Regions from separate parts of the Hydrogenovibrio kuenenii DSM 12350 genome, predicted to be linked through region 2. Evidence: predicted binding sites of a transcription regulator. Region 2 holds the regulator's gene; each other region holds the start of a gene.

The links. Region 2 encodes HrcA, which represses chaperone genes, less so after heat shock. Its sites were predicted from a motif close to TTAGCACTCNNNNNNNNNGAGTGCTAA; they were not measured.
Region 1: rpoH (RNA polymerase sigma factor RpoH) is a predicted target of HrcA. The motif match lies at 1,108-1,134, and genes of this name have one in related genera.
Region 3: N745_RS0101465 (co-chaperone GroES) is a predicted target of HrcA. The motif match lies at 1,039-1,065, and genes of this name have one in related genera.

What each region holds. Positions count from the first base shown of each region.
Region 1 covers NZ_JAGP01000001.1:2,245,906-2,248,114, reverse strand. The annotation lists gene N745_RS0110545 (hypothetical protein) at 1-124, shown strand, start outside; gene rpoH (RNA polymerase sigma factor RpoH) at 200-1,054, opposite strand; gene N745_RS0110535 (cytochrome b) at 1,239-1,799, opposite strand; gene N745_RS0110530 (flagellar export chaperone FliS) at 1,966-2,209, opposite strand, start outside.
Region 2 covers NZ_JAGP01000001.1:1,642,415-1,644,623, reverse strand. The annotation lists gene N745_RS0107845 (NAD(+) kinase) at 1-494, opposite strand, end outside; gene hrcA (heat-inducible transcriptional repressor HrcA) at 664-1,698, shown strand; gene grpE (nucleotide exchange factor GrpE) at 1,834-2,209, shown strand, end outside.
Region 3 covers NZ_JAGP01000001.1:325,369-327,577, forward strand. The annotation lists gene proB (glutamate 5-kinase) at 1-879, shown strand, start outside; gene N745_RS0101465 (co-chaperone GroES) at 1,118-1,408, shown strand; gene groL (chaperonin GroEL) at 1,463-2,209, shown strand, end outside.

The DNA.
Region 1 (2,209 bases), 600 kb from region 2:
CTTGATGGCTATTTTGGTTTTAAAATGGCGAGGCCATGTTTATCGTGGATTGCTACTGAGTTTAGGTTTTATTTTTACATTGGTTGCTGATGTGGGTTTGACATTGTTGTTGGTTTTAAAATGAGCAGTAAAGTGAAAACGTAGTTATAAAAAAAGCCCCGGTTTCGGGGCTTTTTGTTTTTATGTTGAACATTAAGTATTATGCAGTTTGCATATTTGCACGCATTTTTAATAAAGCTTGCTGTTCAATTTGACGGATACGTTCCATTGAAACGCCGTAAATTTCCGACAATTCTTTCAAGCCCATTTTGTCTTCATTTAGCCAGCGTTTACGGATAATATCTTGACTACGTTCATCTAAGTTACCTAGTGCTGATGTCATCATGTTTAGCTCATAAGTGCTTTGAGACTCATTAACCAACTGTGTTTCAGGGTCAGGTTCTTGGCTAACTAGAATAGGATAAGACTTTCCAGATTCTTCCGAGTCATCTGGGCTCATATCTACAGGTAAGTCCTGACCATAGAGACGGGTTTCCATTTCTAACACGTCGCGTCTGGTTACACCTAATGCTGTTGCTACGTCATCGGCATCTTTATCGCCAAACCATTCCAAAGATTTTTTGGTGCTTCTTAGCTTAAAGAAAAGTTTGCGTTGTGCTTTAGTTGTTGCTGTTTTTACGATACGCCAGTTTTTAATGACATATTCGTTGATTTCAGCTCGAATCCAATGAACTGCAAATGTCATTAGACGCACGTTTTCTTCTGGATTAAAGCGTTTAACGGCTTTCATTAAACCGATATTGCCTTCTTGTACTAAGTCAGCAAGTGGTAAGCCATAACCTTTATAAGAGCGTGCAACCGGCACAACATAACGAAGACTAGACAATATAAGTTGTCTAGCAGCGTCTAGGTCTTTTTGATAATAAAGTTTTTCAGCAAGCGCATGCTCTTCCTCTGCATTCAATTGCGGCAGAGATCGAACCGTTACCAAGTAGTTTTCGATGTTTTGTCCTGGAGTAAGGCTAGCGCTTAACGGAATCATTTGATTTGTCATACAATCCTGCTCCTGTTGATTCATCTTTTTCATTAGGTACTAATATACAGAAATTAGCACTCAAGTCAATAGAGTGCTAATTATTTCTTATGATCTTCATGATATCGACAGAGTTTATAAATACTTTAGAAAAACAAAAGCTTATTAAACTTATCTAAATGCATTTCTAGGTTTTTATTTGGCGTTATTCTGGCTGAGAAGGTGTTCGTCCCAGCATGCGGTTTAGAACATTATCTTTGTAAACCAAATGGTGTTTTAAGGCACCAGCGATATGTACCATCAGTATAAAAGTAATAAAGAATCCTGAGTAAACATGTAAAGGTTTGACAATAGCTTTGATGTCAGGGTTTTCGCCAACCAAATTTGGCAGCGTAAATAGATTGAAGAACCCAATATCATGCCCGCCTGCGCTGACCATCATATAACCGGAAATAGGCATCACAATTAAGGATAGGTATAAAAAGCCTTTTACAATATGGCTGAGAACGATTTCAAGGCGGTTTTCACCAATATCAGCAGGGTTTGGTGAAATTTTCAGCCAAATCATTCCAAGAATCATCAGTAAAAATAAGCTGATTCCCAGAGAGAAATGTAATTGAAATACATTGCTTCTAGCTTCACCTTTAGCCATAAATTCTTCAGCGATAAAGGCGGTAAGTATTGCAAGAATAAAGGCAAAAGCGGATATCCAATGATTAGCACGTGAAACTAAACCGAAAGAGTGTTCTGTATTTTTTAAGCTCATGATTTTTCCATTTGTAAGGAATTTGAAATTTAATTCTAACGGATTAAGCTTAAATGAGAATGAAAAAAAAGACCAGTTAAAGTAACTGGCCTTGGGAGTAAGTAAAGCTTTCGAATTTGAAAGGAAAGAAAGCCAAACTTGGTTGCATCAGATAAGCTAAGGAGAATTAAGCGTGATCACCTAGCTCACCTGTTTGATGCATCATTTCTAACCAAGCATCTCGTAGCTCAGTAAGAATTTCGATCGCGCTGTCTAAGTAGAAAGTATCTTTCTCAAAAACAGCTTCTTGAATAGCTTTGTCAGCATAATGATATAGTTCTTCTAAATCATATGCAATTGGTGTATGTTCAGTCATGCTTAGACGGTCACGAAGCGCGTCAAGAATCGTAGTCATTCGACCTAGATGAAAT
Region 2 (2,209 bases):
ACAAAGGTTTCGAATTCGACCATGCGAGGCGAATCGTTTTTATGAAGCACTACATCATTAAAGGCGATTTGTTCAAAAACCAGTTTATTTTTTAAACGAATTTTGACATGAAGCAGATTACGCTCTTCGCATTGGTAGTTATCTTCAAGCACTTCGTCTAGCGTATCAATCATCAAGTTTGGTGAAACATCGGTCAAGAAACCTAGGCGGCCTAAGTTAATACCTAGAATAGGCACTTCATAATCAACGATGGTGCGAGCGACATCAAGAAATGTACCGTCACCACCGACGACGATGGCAAAGTCGATTTCTTTTAATAATTCATCACGTTCTAGCTTTTCGATGCCATAGCGTTCTACAGGAAAGTCCTTGCAGCTGTATGCATCGAGAATAATACGTTTATCTTTGTCTTGAAAATATTGGATCAACTTATCGATCAATTCCCAAGATTGAATGCCGCTGTATTTGCCGAAAATGCCGATTTTACTAAACATAAATGTTAGTCCGAGTCTTTGTGTTTCGCATATAAACCCAACCAGAAAAATTCATTTTGTTGGATTTAGTTGTTTGTTTTTCAGTTATGATTTGCATGATTTTATCTTGAAAATGAAAAAATCGCTTCCATAATATAGCTAATTAACGCAAAAAAACATTTGTAACCCTATGAACTTTAACGAACGATCCGAGCTTTTGTTTAAAAAATTGATGTCGATGTATTTGAATGACGGTAAACCTGTCGGTTCAACTGCTTTGGCAAAATTACCAGAAGTGGGGGTGAGTTCAGCGACCGTTCGAAATGTGATGGCCGACTTGGAGCGCATGGGGTTGATACATTCGCCGCATACTTCTGCCGGCCGTATTCCTACCGATTTGGGTTTTCGTGTTTTTGTCGATACGATTTTGACTGTAGAGCCTTTAAATCAAGTGGATCAAGACAATATTCAACAAGGGTTTCACCGAGCACAAACCCAAGATGAACTCATTGGTTCAGCGTCTAATATTTTATCGAGCCTAACGGGTATGGCGAGTTTGGTGATGTTGCCAAACAAAGAGCAAGAAGTGTTGCGTCATATTGATTTTGTTCGTTTGGGCGAAAAGCGTTTATTAGTGGTTTTGGTGCTCAATGATAATGACGTGCAGAATCGTATTATCGAGTTGGAAGAACCTGCCAGTGAATCTGAGCTGCTAGAAGTGGCTAACTACCTCAACAAACATTTTGTTGGGCACTCGTTACGAGAAGTGAAAGAAAAGTTGGTGAACCAAATGGATGAAATTCGTTTGGATATGAACCAACTGATGCGCATTATTATGGATGCAGCCGATCAGGTGATTGATACCAAAACACAAACGAATGCGCCTTACTTTATTTCCGGTAAAACCAATCTGCTTAATTATCAAGAGTTGGCCGATACCGACAAACTCAAAGCGCTGTTCCAGTCATTTGAACAGCACTCTGATATGTTAAATTTATTGGATAAATCCATGCAAGCCAAAGGCGTGCAGGTTTTTATTGGCAATGAGTGCGGTCATGAAATCTATCAAAACTGCAGTATTATCACTACGCCTTATGACGTGGACGGTGAAGTGGTCGGCGTGCTTGGCGTAGTAGGGCCTTCACGCATGCATTACGATCATGTCGTACCACGTGTTGATATGACGGCAAAAATTCTCAGCTCGCTTTTAAAGGGCAATCGTTAATCTCATTTGTATCTACCCCCAGCCTGGTAGATTTTTCATCTTTTTTCAAAAAAAATCATTTTAGGGCTTGAAAGCTAAAAAACCGCCCCCATAAATCTGCAGATTTAAACGAATTATTGTATTGCGGAGATATGCATGTCTAAGAAAGAACAGGCTCAAGCAGCAGAAGAACAAATTCCAACAGTTGATTCAGAAATGTCTGAAGAAACACAAGATGCCGAGCAGGCGGTTTCAAATGATTTGAATGCCATGCTTCAAGAAGCACAAAAAGAAGTTGAAGCGCAAAAAGACTTGGCGATAAGAACCTTGGCCGATATGGAAAACCTAAAGCGCCGTACTCGTATCGACGTGGAAAACGCGCACAAGTTTGCATTGGAAAAATTCGTCAATGCTTTGATTCCAGTATTGGATTCTATGGAAATGGGACTAGAAGCTTCGAACAAAGAAGAGGCAACATTGGACACGATTCGCGAAGGACTTGAAATGACCCTTAAGCAAACGTTGGATGTTT
Region 3 (2,209 bases), 1.3 Mb from region 2:
GTAGGTCAAATGGGGTTAATTCAAGCTTATGAATCTGCATTTTCAAAACATGGTATTTTGACTGCACAGATTTTGATGACGCATGATGATCTATCAAACCGTGCGCGTTATCTAAATGCTTCTAATACGATTCAAACCCTTTTGGATCAAGGTGTTATTCCTATTATCAATGAAAATGATACGGTGGTTACTGATGAGATACGTTTTGGTGACAACGACACGCTTGCCGCTTTAACGGCAAACCTTGTATCTGCCGATGTGTTGGTGATTTTGACCGATCAGCAAGGGTTGTATGATGATAATCCGAGAACAAACCCTGATGCACAATTGATTTCAGAGGCGAAAGTCAGTCGTAAGGATATTGAAGCAATGGCAAGCCCAGAGGGTGGATTGCTAGGTAAAGGTGGTATGTATACCAAGGTGATGGCCGCAAAGCGTGCTGCCCGTTCTGGTACAGCAACCTTTATAGCATCTGGTCGCGAAGAAAGTATTTTGCCAAGGCTTAAATCTGGAGAGCAAATCGGAACTTTGTTGATTCCTGATTTAGAGCCGATGACGGCGCGCAAACAATGGTTAGCGGGGCATCTTCAGGCTAAGGGACAACTGGTGCTGGATGATGGTGCAGTTAAAGCACTGAAGCAGACTGGGCGTAGTTTACTTCCAATCGGTGTAGTTGAGGTCTCTGGTCAGTTTCGCCGTGGTGAAATGGTGGTGTGCGTTAATCAACAAAACCAAGAAGTTGGGCGAGGTCTGGTGAATTATGATCTGGATGATGCGCAAAAGATTCTTGGCAAGGCATCTTCCGAAATTGGAACTATTCTAGGTTACAACGATGGTGAGTTTTTAATTCATCGCGATAACTTTGTATTGTCTGAGTAAGATTTTTTTGACCTCTTCTGATACCCCAGCCAGGCAGATTTTTATTAAAATCTGCCAGGCTGGGTTGTGAATTATCTAATCTTTTTTTACCCATCTTTCTTGAAAAAGTATAAAAACGTCCCCATATTCTTGACAGCTATGAATCTTTGTCTAAAATAATTAGCACTCTCATGAATAGAGTGCTAATCTGATGCAATATATTTATGAAATCAAATCATTTTTTTAGGAGTAATAATGTATGAATATTAAACCTTTACACGACCGTGTTGTTGTTCGCCAAGTAGAAGAGCAGAAAGAATCTGCTGGAGGAATTTTGCTTCCAGGTTCTGCACAAGAAAAAGAAAATCGTGGTGAAGTGGTTGCGGTAGGTCCAGGTAAGGCTGCGGATAACGGTTCTATTATTTCAATGACCGTAAAGGTTGGTGATAAAGTGCTATTCGGTCAATACTCTGGTCAAGAAGTGAAAGATGACGATGGTCAGGCGCTAAAAGTAATGCGTGAAGATGACATTATTGCGATTATCGAATAATTTCAGACCGATTAAATCATTAGAATTTAAAGTATTAAGTAAAGGAATAAGCAGATGGCAAAAGAAGTAAAGTTTGGTTTAGATGCCCGTGAAAAAATGGTTGAAGGGATTAATGTCCTTGCAGATGCAGTAAAAGTCACGCTTGGGCCTAAAGGCCGTAACGTTGTTCTAGAGAAGAGTTTTGGTGCGCCAACGGTTACTAAAGATGGTGTAACCGTTGCACGTGAAATTGAATTAGAAGATAAATTCATGAACATGGGTGCGCAAATGGTGAAAGAAGTTTCTTCTCAAACCAATGATGTTGCTGGTGATGGCACAACAACTGCAACCGTTTTGGCTCAGTCTATCGTTCGTGAAGGAATGAAGTCTGTTGCTGCTGGTATGAACCCAATGGATCTAAATCGTGGTATTCATAAAGCGGTTGAAGCTGTTGTTGAAGAAATCAAAAAAATGGCTGTGCCTTGTACAACTTCTGAAGCGATTGCTCAAGTTGGTACGATTTCTGCAAACTCAGATGCAGCGATCGGAAAAATGATTGCTGATGCAATGGAAAAAGTTTCAACAGAAGGTGTTATCACTGTTGAAGAAGGTTCTTCTCTAACTGATGAATTGGTTGTGGTTGAAGGTATGGAGTTTGACCGTGGTTATTTGTCACCTTACTTTGTAACTAACCAAGAAAAAATGATTGCTGAGTTGGAAGCACCTTTTGTCTTGCTATACGACAAAAAGATTTCAAACATTCGCGAATTATTACCGACTTTAGAAGCAGTTTCTAAAGCAGGTCGTCCATTGTTGATTATT